DNA from 3 places in the Paenibacillus sp. 22594 genome. Region 3 is predicted to be linked to each of the others. Evidence: riboswitches for the same ligand, from Rfam matches in the RefSeq annotation. Region 3 holds a riboswitch; each other region holds the start of a gene.
What was found. Region 3 has a riboswitch for cyclic di-GMP ahead of ACTJKB_RS21695 (S-layer homology domain-containing protein). Riboswitches for the same ligand answer to the same signal wherever they lie in the genome.
Positions count from the first base shown of each region.

Region 1: it holds a riboswitch for cyclic di-GMP, as region 3 does, so the genes downstream of both, ACTJKB_RS09860 (thiamine pyrophosphate-binding protein) here and ACTJKB_RS21695 (S-layer homology domain-containing protein) in region 3, are expected to answer to the same signal.
Region 2: it holds a riboswitch for cyclic di-GMP, as region 3 does, so the genes downstream of both, ACTJKB_RS16430 (PA14 domain-containing protein) here and ACTJKB_RS21695 (S-layer homology domain-containing protein) in region 3, are expected to answer to the same signal.

Region 1 is NZ_JBQENA010000002.1:685,368-690,775, reverse strand. Features, by position in the region: gene ACTJKB_RS09865 (methyl-accepting chemotaxis protein) at 23-1,273, shown strand; cyclic di-GMP riboswitch class I at 1,772-1,865, shown strand; gene ACTJKB_RS09860 (thiamine pyrophosphate-binding protein) at 2,004-3,617, shown strand; gene ACTJKB_RS09855 (carboxymuconolactone decarboxylase family protein) at 3,691-4,059, shown strand; gene ACTJKB_RS09850 (hypothetical protein) at 4,280-4,630, shown strand; gene ACTJKB_RS09845 (3-oxoacyl-[acyl-carrier-protein] synthase III C-terminal domain-containing protein) at 4,734-5,408, shown strand, end outside.
Region 2 is NZ_JBQENA010000004.1:503,894-509,301, reverse strand. Features, by position in the region: gene ACTJKB_RS16440 (UDP-glucose dehydrogenase family protein) at 1-579, shown strand, start outside; gene ACTJKB_RS16435 (sugar phosphate nucleotidyltransferase) at 1,015-2,388, shown strand; cyclic di-GMP riboswitch class I at 2,602-2,682, shown strand; gene ACTJKB_RS16430 (PA14 domain-containing protein) at 2,696-5,107, shown strand; gene ACTJKB_RS16425 (glycosyl hydrolase) at 5,307-5,408, shown strand, end outside.
Region 3 is NZ_JBQENA010000007.1:123,676-129,083, reverse strand. Features, by position in the region: gene ACTJKB_RS21710 (ABC transporter permease) at 1-448, shown strand, start outside; gene ACTJKB_RS21705 (ABC transporter ATP-binding protein) at 489-1,532, shown strand; gene ACTJKB_RS21700 (DUF6953 family protein) at 2,314-2,550, shown strand; cyclic di-GMP riboswitch class I at 2,802-2,894, shown strand; gene ACTJKB_RS21695 (S-layer homology domain-containing protein) at 2,946-5,045, shown strand; gene ACTJKB_RS21690 (DUF6531 domain-containing protein) at 5,071-5,408, shown strand, end outside.

The DNA of each region.
Region 1 (5,408 bases), on a different contig from region 3:
ATTTTAGGGGGAACTTTTTATGATGGACTGGATGAACAAGCTTCCGTTAAAACAGAGAATTGTAGCCGGTTGTTACTTGGTTGCCGCTCTATTCGCTGTCCCTGTACTAATCACACTTGTAGTGATGGGCAAGATGATTATCGGCATTATATTGGTAGCGGTATTGGCTGCACTGACCTTCCCTCTTGCACGCTTCATTGAGAGAACGCTTACATCCTCTTTTGATGACATCTCCAACGTAACCCACACGATTGCCAAGGGTGACTTTACAACCCGGGCAGATGAGAACGGTTCCATGGGTGAAGTCAGCCGTTCCTTCAATACGATGGTCGACAAGCTGAAGAAAATACTTACCGAAGCGTCGCAGATTACCCGACAGGTTATGGATGCCAGCCGCGGGATCGAGGACAAGAATCAGAATCTGAAGATCGTAATGGCCCAGGTCTCCTCCTCTTCCAATGAACTGGCTCTAGGCGCAAATGAAATTTCCGTGGACATCGCCGATATGACCGAATCCATCAAAGACATTGAAACCAAGGTTTCAAATTACACAAGCTCTACCAAAGAAATGAACAGACGTTCCATACATACGCTAGAATTAGTTGAGAAAGGCCGCCAATCCGTGGATACTCAAGCAGAAGGCATGCGCAAGAATATACAAGCTACCCAGAAGGTCGCCGACACGATTGAAGCACTATCACACAATGCCCGGGGGATCACGATGATCACCAAAACCATTACAGAAATCGCCGAGCAGACCAACCTGCTCTCACTCAATGCATCGATCGAAGCTGCACGTGCCGGTGATCATGGTCGTGGTTTCGCTGTTGTAGCCCAGGAAGTGCGCAAGCTTGCCGAGGAATCTACAGCCTCCACCAAAGAAGTATTCAGTCTGGTACGCAGTATTGAGAACGATATCAAGCAAGCGATTGAGAATATTGCCATCAATGAGGAAGTCGTTCAAGTACAAAATGAAATGATCATTGAAACAGCGAATATTTTCGCCCAGATTGTGCAAAGCGTTCAGTACATAACTGAGCAAATTGCTTCCTTCTCTTCTGAGAGTGACATCATGCTGGAGAGCGCGTTGAAAATTTCTGGAGCTATCGAAAACATCTCTGCTATTACTGAAGAAACTGCGGCAGGAACCCAAGAGGTATCAGCAGCAATGAACGAACAAATTAATGCCCTTCAGTCTGTTGCCGTAGAAACAGAGAAAATGACCCAAGCTGTATTCCAACTCCAGAAAACGATCCACATTTTCAAATTTTAACCTCTTTTTTCTCAGGCCGTTTCATATGAAGCGGTCTTTTTTTGTTCACAAAATAATCAATGTTATTTTCAATTAATCCGGTTTTTTCGCAGCAGTAAGAACTGTTATTTCTTTTGCACTTCTCTCCGCTATTTTTACTGAAAATAATAAAATGTATGCGATTGGATCTGAAGGGTGTTTCGTTCACTAGCCTTATTAACCCAGATAGAGAAAGGCTCCGTCCTATTGTTTCGGTCAAATAATCCTTTTTCCGATAAAAATATAGTTCCATGTACCTATTCGATTTCCGTTTCAATATTACTCCACAATTTGTATTATTAAGACTTTTTTGTACTAGAATATTTTGGGGTTCGCCCTATTTTCCACTCTAAACTGCACGTCTTTTTACAATCAACATTGTTCGTTAATTTCGTCAAAAACTGAGCTTTTCAGCACAAATATATTGACAAAAGAGGAGTTAGAAATATATTGTAAAGTAAAAATATGCATTTTTTCAATGCATCATAACGGCAAAATTCTCCGAAAGGGAATGACGCAAAGCCATGGATCTACAGTCTCATTTTTTTGGGACCATGACAGCCAGGTTGCTGAACAACCGAAGGTCTGGGGAAACCTTGTTCTTTACGGTCATTCATTGCAGCCGACCTGTACTCTCGTGAGTGCAGGTTTTCTATTTTTGCTAAATAAAAACATTGGGTAGGTGGATTTTCTGAAAACAGTCGCAGATTATATGGCTGAGGCACTACGAAACCTCGGCGTAACACATTCTTTTGGCATAATCGGTAAGTCTATTTGTCCCGTAGTTCTGAAAATGGTTGATTACGGGATTGAATTTATTCCTGGCAGACATGAGTCCAGTTCCGGGTTCGAAGCAGCAGGCTATGCTCTCAAAACCGGCAGGCTGGGTGTAGCTTTTGGGACCTCGGGTCCAGGCGGAACCAACCTCCTTACTGCTGCAGCACATGCTAAAGCGAACAACCTGCCTGTGCTGTTCATTACCGGACATCAATCTATCAAAGAACTGGGAATTCCCCAGTGCCAGGATTCTTCGTCTTATCTGGCCGACCTGGCGGACATGTTCAGACCCGCTACACTCTTTAGTAAAATGGTGGAGCGCGGCGATCATTTTAGCACCCTATTTAACCATGCTATTTCTATCGCGTTAGGCGGACAGCGCGGTCCGGTCCATTTATGTATCCCGTTTGATGTGCAGACGGAAATGCTGGAAGAATGCCGGATAGTGATCCCTGAGCGTGAACATCTCGTAAGCACTGCTAATTTCGAACGCGTGATTTCAGCAATCAATGCCTCCAGCCATCCTATTATTATTGCCGGCAAAGGGGTTAACCGTTCTACTGCACACCAAGAGCTCATTCAGCTGGCTGAAACTTTTAACATCCCTGTCGTTACTTCACCGGGAGGCAAAGGTGCGATCCCTTGGGATCACCCGTTGTATCATGGACCAATTGGTGTTGGCGGCTGCAAGCACGGTGAAGATTTATTGAACCGCAGTGATCTGTTCATTGTGCTTGGATCACGTCTGAGTGACATGACCATCTGCAATCTAAAGGCTGAAAATCACCCGAAGACACTTATCCAATTTGACGTAGACCCTACCTTCGTAGGAAAAATTTTATCTTCACAGACCATCTCTATAGGCGGCGATTTACGCGACAACTTGGCTTTTTATCTAAAGAATATTGATACCGCTGCTATAAAAAAACACATATCAGAAACCGATGTTCATTATGCGGAAGAGTTGCCTGTTCTCTCCAAGCTGTCATTAGCTTCGGTCATGAGTACCTTGAGCGATTTGATTCCTTACAACAACACCGTTTTTGTGGATGACGGCAGCCATGGCTTCAACGCTGTGAAATGGTACAACGTGAAAAAACCGGGCAGTTTTGTCTTCGATGCCTATTTTGCCTGTATGGGCAACTCCATTGGCATGGCTATTGGCGCTAAGGTGGCTTCCCCTGAAGAAACCATTTTCTGCATAACCGGGGATGGCTGTTTCATGATGCTTGGTGCTGAAATCAACACCGCAGTCTGCAAGAATATTCCGGTAATCTTTATCGTAGTGAATAACATGCAGCTGGATATGGCGCTTAAGGGGATGGAGAAGACCACAGGCAGAATTGACGGCACGATCTTCGAGGTACCTATGGATGCCGTGAAATTCGCTGAGTCACTCGGAGCTACAGGCTACAAATGCGAAACTGCGGAGCAATTCAACATTGCTGTACAAGCCGCTGTTGCGTCAAACCGTGTAGCTGTCATTGAATTGTTGACGGACCGTGATGAAGTGCCTCCAACGGCCCATAGGACGTTGAATCTCAACTAAGATTTAGCAGCGGTAAGAATCATGCTTTTCATGGCCGATCCTTGCCGCTCATTAAAATTCAGGAGGCATCTCTGTGGATAACACCATTAACAGCGGTCTAAAGCATTTTACCAACCTGTCCGGCGACTACGGCGCCAAAGCACTGGCTCCAGTTAAAGAGCATTTTCCCGAACTGGCCGAGTACATCATGGGCAACGCCTACGGGGACATTTTTCAGCGCACAACGATTGGTTCCGACTGGAAGGAAATTGCTGTTATTTCATCTTTGATTACTATGGGGCAATTCGAGCAGCTCGGGGTCCATTATGTGATGGCGCTCAGCGTCGGAATGACTGTGGATCAGATCAAAGGGATCTTACTGCATCTGGTGCCTTGTATCGGCGCTCCAAGAGTCATTACTGCTTTTAATGTGCTGCTAGCAACGCTTGAGGAAATCCAATAAATTCTTTTTCAACAATTTTATACACAATTCGACTTTTTTCTTGCTTATTTGAGAAATATATGATTATATTAGAGGGAAAATATCCCAAAACTATGGTTTTTGTGTCGAATCCAGGCGTAAAACTACAAGTTATTTTGGATATATTCTATGACTGAACGACAACGTACAGTCGACATTCCGTTATTCGTATCACACATTTAATTTTGGGAGAGATGAGCACATGGGTAAATTTATTTTGAAAACCGATTCTGTTAACAAGGTCATTAATATTGAATTAGAAGGCACTTTCTCCAATGAGGATGGTCTCAAATCGATTCAAGCTTATCAGCAGACCGTTAACCCGATCACACCTTCAGAATATGCACTGCAAATTGACTGCAGAAAATTAAATGTTACAGCTCCTGATGTTGTGCCTCTGCTGGAAGGCTGCTTTATCATGTTCAAAGCAGATGGTTTTGAAAAGGTAAGCCTGACCCTTGAAAATAACCCTATCCTTAAAATGCAGCTCGCGCGTCTCGGCCGCAAGGCTGGACTTGAAAACCTGGAGATTACTTCGACCGTTCAATCTTAAGTATTGTTTCAAGGCTCACCAGCCTGAATGATGGTTGAGAAGCAAGTTTTGTACAAAACTTGAGGACGGGAAGAATCGCTCATTAACTTTTAGGAGGATTACCATGGCCGGGATACGAATTAAGGACATTGATATCTATCATCCAAGCAAAAAGATTGGCAACGACTTTTTCATACAGCATTTTGACGAAAAAGGTATTGATATCCGTGGCCTCCTGGCTACTCTTGGCCGTGATAACCGCTATAGCATCGACAGCAATGAAGAGAACTCTCTGACCATGGCTTTTGAGGCGGCAAGCAACGTACTGGACAAGACCGGGCTTACCGGGGCCGACATCGACCTGATTGCTTATGCCAGTCAGACTCCTGAATACATCTTCCCGACGAACTCACTCATGATTCACCGTTTAATCGGTGGCGCATCCCACGCCATTTGCATCGATAGTAACGCCAACTGTGCAGGTATGACCGCTTCGGTGGAACAGGTAAGCCGTCAAATGATGGCCAATCCAAGAATCCGCCGCGCGCTGGTGATCGGCTCAGACCACGTTGCTCCGCATGCGGATAAAAACGATCCAGTCTACTATGCTAACTTTGGTGATGCTGCCGCTGCCGTTATTCTGGAGCGGGACGAGAATTCGGTAGGCTTCATTGATTCTATTTACCAGACAGACACATGTGTCTATGGGAACTCGATGTTTCCTGCAGAAGGCTTAGCCAACCTTGGACGTGGTGGTGTAGGTGCCGGAGAGTTCAATGTGAAGTTCATTCCTTTTGAT
Region 2 (5,408 bases), on a different contig from region 3:
GGAGGCTCCTGTTTCCCGAAAGATACCAATGCGCTGATCCAGATTGCGGGCAACGTGGATTACGAGTTCAAGCTGCTGAAATCCGTAGTCGAGGTGAACAAGGGGCAGCGGTTTATGATTCTCTCCAAGCTGCATGAATCCCTTGGCAACCTGCGCGGCGCAGTGATCGGTGTATGGGGTCTGGCTTTCAAACCGAACACCGATGATGTACGCGAAGCACCCGCCCTTGAAATTGTTGAGGCACTAGTGGCCGAAGGCGCTACAGTGAAGCTGTATGATCCGATTGCTGCAGATAACTTCAGACAGCAATACGATCATCCGCAGCTCCGCTGGTGCGGTCTGCCGGAAGAAGCGGCGGAAGGCAGTGATGCAGTATGCCTGCTGACCGACTGGAGCATGTTCAAGGATATTGATCTGCATAAGCTTGCGGAGAGCATGCGCCGCCAGGTGCTGATCGATGGCCGCAACGTGTACTCCAAAGAGCAGATCGAGGGCACCGGGCTCGAATATCATTCCGTCGGCCGCCCGCAAATGGGGGGCCTGAGCGGCTACTCCCCCAGCGTAGCCGGTGCGGTCTAATCCTTTGATCTTATCTGCTCTTGCCTGCAGCCCAAACAAGCGGCAATGCTGGATCTTTAGCAGGGCGCTTCGCCTGCGGGTGAAGCCAGTTGAAGGTTAGAGGAATTCACTGTAGCTGGCTACAGTGAAAATGCTGCTTGGGAAGCTGTTAAGGGAAGGAACGGAGAGGAATTTTGGAACTGTAGGAGCGTAGCGTCCGCCTTTGTCTGCAGATTTCCACCGTGACCAGCGGTTTAAATCAAGAAATCTGCAGACAACAGCGGCCGAAAGTCCAAACATTCCTTGCAGTGACTCCCGCAACAGTTGACCTTAAACATTGTCATGCAGCATAAAGCGAGAGTGGCATTCCTATCCTTCATGCGTCAGCCACCCGGCAGAAGCTTACGATAACAATCCGATATTTTCGCGACAAAACATAAATAGGAGGGTTCACATATGAAACTGGTACTTCTATCTGGCGGCTCTGGTAAACGTCTCTGGCCTTTGTCCAATGATTCACGTTCCAAGCAATTTCTGAAGGTACTGCAAAGTCCGGCAGGTGAGCCGGAGTCCATGGTACAGCGTGTATGGAGACAGCTGCAGGAGACAGGGATGGCGGAATCCTCCTACCTTGCGACCGGCCGCAGCCAAGTGGAGATGATACAGAGCCAGCTCGGCACAGAAGTGCCAATCATTGTGGAGCCGGAACGCCGTGATACCTTCCCGGCCATCGCTTTGACTGCAGCTTATCTGTATTCGGTGGCAGGAGTGTCTCCCAGCGAGACCGTGGCCATTTTGCCGGTCGATCCTTATGTGGAGGCATCATTTTTTGACACCGTCGTCCAGCTTGAAGCAACGATGGAACAAAGCGGCGCAAACCTGGCGCTGATGGGTGTTGTTCCTGAGCTGGCTTCTGAGAAATACGGCTATATTATTCCTACAAGCGACGAGGCGGCGGCAAGCGGCTATCTGCAGGTGAGCCATTTCCAGGAGAAGCCGGACCGTGTACAGGCTGAGGAACTGATCAGCAAGGGCGCGTTGTGGAACTGCGGAGTATTTGCATTCCGCTTGGGTTATTTACTGGATATTTTGCAGCGTAAAGGTTTGCCTTTGAACTATGAGGAGCTGCAGAAGCAATATAAATTGCTGGCTTCCATCAGTTTTGACTACGAAGTGGTGGAAAAAGAGGAGAATATCGTCGTTCAGCCGTACGCCGGTTTCTGGAAGGATCTTGGCACCTGGAATACCCTCACCGAGGAAATGAGCAGCAACCACGTGGGCAAAGGGTTCGTGACTGCCGATTCTGAAGGAACCTGCCTGATCAACGAACTGGATATTCCGATTACAGTCATCGGTGCGAAAGATTTAATCATCGCAGCCAGCCCGGATGGCATTCTGGTTACTCACAAAGCGGAAAGCCCGCGGATTAAGGAAGTGCTGAAGTCTTTTGAACAAAGACCCATGTACGAGGAACGCCGCTGGGGCCACTATAAGGTTATTGATTATGTGAAATATGATGAGGGCAACGAGGTGCTGACCAAGCGGATTTTCATAGCCGAAGGAAAAAACATCAGCTATCAGCTGCATCACAAACGCAGTGAAATCTGGACGATCGTCAGCGGGGAAGCCAGCATTGTGCTGAATGAGAAGATGCATAATGTGAAAGCGGGAGATGTTGTGCGCATACCGGAAGGCACGAAACATGCAATCCTGGCGTTGACCGATGTGGAGTTCATTGAGGTGCAGACCGGTTCAGAGCTGGTAGAAGAGGATAATATCCGCATCACACTGGACTGGAAAGATATTGCTCTTCAGCAATTTATTTCGTGAAAATAGCAGCGCTTAACGCGCTGTAGAATTCGACTGAACCGTCCCGGAACCTGTGTTGGGTGGTCCTAAACATAGGGCTAAAATATCTATTTACCCAATTGTGGCAAATCCAAAACAGGTATTAAGAACCATTTATTAAGAAAAATTCATTAATGCTCTAAACTAAAAATTTAATAGAGACGATACTTACGGTAAGAGGGATAAATCCTTCCAAAACGAAAAAGGCAAACCTAATCGAAAGATAGGGACGCAAAGCTATAGGGCCTTCGAAAGAGTGGCAGCCTGGCTACCGAAAGGAAGATGAATTTTGACAACTTACCGTAAGTCGCGTCTGCTGTGCACCATTTTAACGATTGCCCTGTTGTTGACTGCTGTACCACTGGGTTTGGGGGCTGCGCCTTCGACCGCAGCTGCTTCGAGTTCTTCAGCACCGGTTAATCCGGATGCTTCAGCTGAAGCTGTCAAGCTGCTTGACAATCTGTACACCATTTCCGGAAAAGGCATTATCACAGGCCAGCATGACTACCTGGAGAGCCCGGATGAGTTCAGTAACAAACTAAAGGGAACCAGCGGACAATTCGCTGCCCTCCACGGATTCGAGCTTGGCGTGATCAGCGGCCAGTCGGAAAGTACTGCAGCAACTCAGCGCAAAAATGTAGTGAACAGTGCGATCAACTGGTATAAAAATGGCGGCATCGTCGCCATGACCTTCCATGAGCAACTGCCCGGGACCTCCTATCTGTGGTCCAATGTGCAGAAGACGCTCAGCCAAGAGGACTTCAATAAGTATGTAACACCTGGAACAGCCCAATACAACAGCCTCATCGCCGATCTCGACAAAGTGGCGGTTTCGCTCAAAAGCTTGCGGGACGCGGGCGTTCCTGTACTTTGGAGACCTTACCACGAAATGAACGGCAACTGGTTCTGGTGGGGGAAGAAAAACAATTTTGCGGAACTTTGGAATATTATGTATGAGCGTTTTGTGGGCGTTCATCAATTAAACAACCTGCTGTGGGTATGGAACCCGAATGCTCCCAATGCCTGGTCTGATCCATACGAACTGACCTATCCGGGAGCGGGTAAGGTAGACGTCCTTGCAGCAGATATATATAACAATGATTATATGAACAAGTATTATGACAACCTGTTGATCCTCGCGAACGGCAAACCCATTGCTATCGGCGAAAATGGTGAAATGCCAAGTACAGCCAAGCTCCAGCTTTCCCAGAGAAAATGGGTATACATGATGAACTGGGGAAAAATGCTCTATGAGAATAACAGTACAGATACCATCAAAAATTTTATGAGTGACAGCTACACAGTATCGCTTAATGAATATAAAGCTGGGGTAGTGCAGACACCTGCTCCAACTGTCACACCGACGGCAACGCCAACACCAACTGCTACACCGACGGCAACGCCAACTGCAACACCGACTGCTACGCCAACTGCCACACCGACGGCAACACCAACGCCGACTGCTACGCCAGCGCCTGTACCCACAGCAACGGTAAAGCCAATAACCACTCCAGCGTCCGGTGATACAGTACAGACGCCTGTTGTGAATGGACTTCACGGAGAGTATTTCAACAACATGACGCTTTCAGGCACACCTGCAATGGTCCGTGACGACGCTCTGCTTAATTTCAACTGGCGTCAAGGCTCACCGGCCAGCTCCATAAAGGTGGATGGGGTCTCGGCCCGCTGGACCGGGCAGATCAAGCCTTTATACAGTGAGACCTACCAGATTATCACTACTTCTGACGATGGTATCCGTGTCTGGATTAATGGCATAGCCGTAATCGACAGCTGGACCAAGCAGAGCGGAACCGAACGTTTCGGAAGTATCGCTATGACGGCTGGACAGCTCTATGATATCAGAGTGGAATATTATGAAAATGCAGGCGATGCCAACATTCGTTTGATGTGGCAAAGCGCAAGCCAGGTCAAAGCGACTGTCCCAACAAGCGCATTGTTTGTAAATACGTCAGCAGCCAGCGTAAGCAAAACATCGCTGGCGCTTGTAGAAGCACCAACACCAACACCGACACCAACACCAACACCAACACCAACACCGGTGCCAACACCTACACCAACGCCGGTGCCAACGCCGGTGCCAACGCCGGTGCCAACACCAACACCGACACCAACACCGGTGCCAACACCGACACCAACACCGGTGCCAACACCGACACCAACACCGGTGCCAACACCAACACCGACGCCGACACCAACACCGGTGCCAACACTGGCACCAACGCCGGCTCTAACAGTGGCCCCTACAGCAAACGGGCTGCAGGCGGAATATTTCAATAATATGCAGTTAACCGGTGCTCCCACAGTTGTACGCACCGATGCTTTGCTGGATTTCAACTGGCGGCTGGGTACACCGGATGCTGCGATTGGCATTGATTTCTTTTCCGTAAGATGGAGTGGCAAGATCAAACCGCTGTATAGCGAAACCTATCAGATTTATACAACATCAGATGATGGTGTCCGCGTTTGGGTCAATAACACTCTTGTCATTGACAGCTGGATGAAGCAGAGCGGGACCGAACGCACAGGAAGCATAAGCCTGCAAGCCGGGCAACTATATGATATCAAAGTGGAGTATTACGAGAACCAAGGGGATGCAAGAGCGCGGCTGATGTGGGAAAGTCCAAGTCAAGTCAAGGGGACGGTCCCTGCCAGCGCACTGTTCCTTCCTTCCGCTTCCTAAAGTACTGCTGAATTCATCACCGAACGCCGATACTGGTTAAGACGTTACAATTCTAAAATCCTAAAAGTCCGATGGCCCTGCTAAACAGCAGGGCTACTAAGCTATTAGTCTGTATTGCCGCAGGATGATGTAACCCTTAGCGGGAAGACCATCCATAAGCGTCAATGACAGCACTTGAGGCTGGAGAGAGGAGATTACATTGAACACTTACCGTAAGTACCGGCTTTTTACTACGATTATACCTATTATTTTCATCCTTTCCTTGCTGCCATGGAGTGAGGTCCGCAGTCTTGCCGTCGAA
Region 3 (5,408 bases):
TCTGATCCGCACCTATTCCTCTGGCCCATTTGACATTTCGGGTACTGCTTATTTGCTGGTCGGGGCATATTTCGTGGTCATCCTGCCGTATATGTATCAGGGCATCCGCAACAGCCTGCTGAGCGTATCGGCCGTAGAGCTGCTGAATGCCGCCGAGCTGCTTGGGGCCAGGAGACGGACTGCGTTTGTAAATGTGATTCTGCCGAATATCTGGCCGGGGGTCATGGTCTCCGCGCTGCTGTCCTTCTCCGTGCTATTTGGGGAGTTCGTGCTGACGAATATGCTGGTGGGAGGCCATATCCAGACGATTCAGGTTTATTTGTACCAGCGGGTGGGGGAAAGCGGACATTTGGCCAGCGCAATTGCCATTTCCTATTTTGTATTTATTCTGCTGCTGTCGGCCGTGCTGATGAAGCTTGGCTTGAAGATTAAAGGACAGGCGAAGTAAGGTCTAGCGGCCGGAGGTCCACAATAAGGAGGATAAAGGAATGGAAGATTATCTGAAGCTGGAGGGTGTCCGCAAAAGCTTTGGTGATGCGCCTGTGCTGGCTGGAGTGGATCTGAAAATCGCAGAGGGGGAGCTGATCACGCTGCTGGGCCCTTCCGGCTGCGGCAAAAGCACGCTCCTGCGCTGCATCGCCGGGCTGACCGAGCTGGACAGCGGCAGCATTGTGCTCGCGGACAAGGAGCTGACGAAGCTGCCGCCGCGCAGCAGAGATGTGGGCATGGTGTTCCAATCCTATGCGCTGTTCCCCAATCTGACCGTCATCCAGAATGTGGAATATGGAATGCGCATGCGCGGCGTTGCACCGGCGGCGCGGCGCAGCCGGTGCGAAGAGCTGCTGGCGCTGGTCGATCTCGAAGACAAGCGCGATGTCTATCCGCAGGCGCTGTCCGGCGGACAGCAGCAGCGGGTGGCACTGGCGCGCTCACTGGCCGTCCAGCCGAAGCTGCTGCTGCTGGACGAACCGCTAAGCGCGCTCGACGCCAAAATCCGCAAGAATCTGCGCGCGGAAATCCGCGATATCCAGCGGCGGCTGGGCATGACGACGCTGTTCGTCACCCACGACCAGGAGGAAGCGCTGATCCTCTCGGACCGGATCTGTATCATGAACCAGGGGCGCATGGTGCAGGAAGGTTCCCCGGAGCAGCTGTACACAGCGCCCCGCACAGAATTCGCAGCCCGGTTCATGGGCAGCTATAACGTATTCAACCGGGCGGAGGCACTCGCGTTGTTCCGCAGGATCGACAGCCGCTCCGACCGTTTCGCGATCCGCCCCGAGGCGGTAACACTGCTGCCGGAAGGAGAGGCGATCCAGGATGATGCGGATGGCATGGTGGATGTACGCGGACAGGTTCAGGCCGTGTCGATTCTGGGCAATATCATCCGCGCCACGGTCATGGCAGAGGGGATCAGTCTGACCGTAGACCTGCTGAATGACGGCCGCTGGCTGCGGGTTCGGGAAGGGGATCATGTGACCCTGTTGCTTGATCCCTCCCAGCTGCTGCATCTGGAGCAGGAGGGGGCGTAGAGGCGGGGATATAAGTCCTGACTCCAAGGCTTAGCGTCGATGCTTTCGCTGGAATGGAAGTTTGCTATGTGTATCGCTCAACGTTCTTAAATTATGATTACTTATCGTTGATATACAAATTCATGTGGAAAAACTACCACTAATCAGCTGGAATTACGATATCACAGCACTGAAGTGGAAAAAGTAAAACTAAAAATCTACTTTCAGCCCGAATTATCCATGTTAACCAATATTAAGTGTACAAATTCCAACTAATACTAGTATTTATACGATTTATCGGAAATTAAATGTATAAATTCCAACTAACCTCCGTCGTGCATACGTGAGCCAGTCTTTTCGTTCAGCATAAACGATATAGAGTTGATTTAGAATCGATCTCTGTGAATCGAAAGAATCTCTGTAGGAACAGAGAATTCATTGGGTAGCATATTCGAATTCTTAAGTTCGGCTTATACACCATCAAGCAGCGGGCATGTGCGGGGAGGCGGAGGAGTGCCCGTCTGCTTTCACTTCTTTCACTTCTTTCACTTCTTTCACTTCTTTCACTTCTTTCACTTCTTCTACTTCTTCTAATCCTTTCTATGCGAACCTGTTCTGCCTGAATTGCCATGACTGTTGCCCGTCCGTCGTGCTGTTCACTCCCCGTTCTTGATCTTCGGCCCGCCTATTCTCTCTCCATTATCCCGACCCTTGCCCCGTCCAGCGAACCTCCCGTGTGACCATATTCATGCTATAATGGGAAGGCATTGTAGAGGGATTTACAGGAAGGAGCAGTACCCTTATGGAAGCAACCGCACAAGAGGTAGCGGAGTGGATGGTCAAGGAGATCCGTTTTACGGGAACTCTGTACCAGACCGCTGCGATTGAATATGTGAAGGCTAATTTTGGCGAGCAGTTTGTATTTGTGAATGAGAACGGGAATGCTTCGTTGTCCAAGGATGTGAAGAAGGCCTTCCGCAAGCTGCACGGCGGAAGAATTGCCTGGGACCGTGACGGATTCCTGTGGGCCTGGACCTGAAATATGCCCCCGGGCCAGCTATGACGCTGCTGACCGTTGAAGCCCTTTCTGCTTGTCCAGTAGAAGAAGTATAGAAGCTGACTATAAACCACATGCGGGGCATCCCCTGAATGTGGTTTTTTCTATGTCTAAATCCCTAAAAAAGGAAAAAATAGAACATCTTAATTCTACAGGAATAAATTCCGATAATGATAGAGTCCTGTACATCGAAAGTCACAAATACATAAGGGTAAAGGGACAGAAAACCGAGTTTGGAACAAAGGCAAATCCGTACGAAAGTCGGAGACGCAAAGCCACGGGCCTACTTCATCCGGGAAGGATGTTAGGGTAGCCGGGCCGCTCAAGGCACTTGGTTTTTTGGTGTGCCTACAAATAGCGCTGGGGGAGAGAAGTGAATGAGGTTGGAAAGGGAAATAAAGTTGTCGCGGCCCCTTGTGGCCGCAGTGGCGGTGGTGTGTATGCTTGGGGGCCTGTTAAGCGGTGAGCTCAGCTTGAAGCAGGTTTCGGCAGCCGGGACAGATCCGGGCAGAACGGACTATAGTGTATCCGGTGACCGGATCGTATGGCTGGAAGCAGATGCGGGCGGGGTCAGACAGGTGTACTCGCTGAATCAATCCAGTGGTGCGGATACGGTACTTACGACGAGCTCATCCGCCAAGGATGCCCCTTCTGTGGGCGGCAATATTGCCGTGTGGGCAGACAAGGGAACGGAGCAGGAATCTTCCCTGAACTGGGATATCTACTCTGCAAATCTTGCAACAGGCACCCGCATCAAGCTTAACAAGCAGTCCGGTCAATACGGGAATCCGACTACGGATGGAGTTGGCGTGGTCTGGTACGAGCGCAAAAATTACGGCAGCATGATCTATCATGACCTGGCTACGGGGGTTGAAGCCGACCTCGGCGAAGGACGGTTCCCGGTACTGGCCGGTGGCGAAGTGGTGTATAAGAATGCCCGTGACGGGGGCCTCAGTCTGCTGGATTTAAGCAGTGGAGTCACGCGTGCGCTTGTTAGTCTGGGCGGAGCGAATTACGTGGACTGGTTTGTTTTTAACGGGAGCCATGTGCTGTTTAAGCAAAAGAACGGCGCCTCTGAGAGTAAATATGTGCTTCTGAATATCAAAGATCTGACGGCACAGCCTGTGGATCTCACGGAGATGAAGCCTGGAGGAACAGAGTATGCCTTCATGTCCATAGGCGGAGGACAGGCCGTTTTTCAAGAGGATGTAAATGGTGTTGTCACCCTGAAGCAAGTAAACCTCTCAACCTATGCGGTACACCCGCTGTCAGCGTTAGAGGCAGGGGCTAAGCTGATTGGTATAAGCGGCGATAAGCTGTTGTACAGCAAGAAGAATGACTACATAGAATCGATTAACTTGCAAGAAGGATCAACTCCTCCAAGTCCGGGAACGGCTCCATCCCCAGGTTCAACCCCAAATCCGGGTTCTACTCCAAATCCAGGTACAGCCCCGAATCCAGGTTCTACTCCTGAAGTGAAGATCCCTATAGTAACCGGAGCCAAGGATACTCAGGTTATCGGCAGTGCCGGCGGTATCTTGTCTGTACTGAATGGCTGGGCGCGGTTGGAGATTTCAGCAGGAACCTTCAAGGACAATACCACTGTAAGCTTGGCCCAGGCGGAGCTGGAGACACAGGCACTGCTCGACGCAAACGGCAAAAAACTGCTGAAGGCAGGTTCCGCCTGGCAGATACAAGCGAGTTCTCCATTCCTGATCCCGGCCAAGCTGGCGGTTCAATATCCCAAGGAAGAGCTTTGGACGACAAGTCGTGAGAAGCTTGGAATCTACAGCTACAATCCGGCAAAAGGCAACTGGACCTATATCGGCGGAGTGACTGCAGCGGAGAATGGATTTGTGCAGGCCAAGATTACAGCCTCCGGACTGTATGCGGTTATGCTGCGCGATATTGATTTCACAGATTTGTCAGGCCATTGGGCACAGCAACAGGTAGAAGTACTCGCAGCAAGAGGAATTGTGAACGGGATGAACGGAACCAACTATGCGCCAAAAGGTATTCTGACCCGGGCGGAATTCACGAAGCTGCTGGCAACAGCTCTTCAGTTGCAGCCGGTGCAGCCGGGTACGGCGACCTTCCGTGATGTCCCTGTGGCGAGCTGGTCTTACCCTTATGTGGAGGCGGCAGCCAAGGCCGGAATCGTAACCGGAGAAGCTGGACTTTTTCATGGCAATGATCCGCTTACCCGTGAACAGATGATGGTGATGCTGATGCGGGCGATTGACAGCAATACGGGCAACAAGGCTTCTGCTGCGGATGCGGTCAAGCGTGAGGCTGGACTCTCCGGATTCAAGGATAAGGACAGCATTAGCGCATGGGCACGGGAATCTGTAGCTGCTGCAGTCGAGAAGAAGCTGGTGCAGGGCAGCGGAGAGTTTTTGAAGCCTAAGGATTCATCCACGAGAGCCGAGGCGGCAGTCATTATGTACAAGCTGCTGGCCGAGTTGAAATTACTCTAACTTATAACGGATAGGAGATCAGTCTATGACATTTCGAAAGATAACAAGGAAGTGGCGCAGCAGCATGAAAACACGTGTGAACCTTATGCTTGCGCTGCTGCTGGTCCTCTCTTACATCCCGGTTCTTCCGGGACTTACCAAGCTCACATCGTCAGCCTTTGCGGCGACCAACATGCGAATTGAGCCCAGTGAGCTGAGCCCGGGACCCGGTAAAAGTGTTGAAATCTCGTTCAGCTTCAATGCGGCGGACGACGGCCAGGAGTCTCACAAGACCAACATCAACCTGTGTACTCCGCAAAAAGACGGCTCGGCCCCGCTCCTGGGGGATCTGATTACGAGCGGAGATTATCAAACGAAACAGAA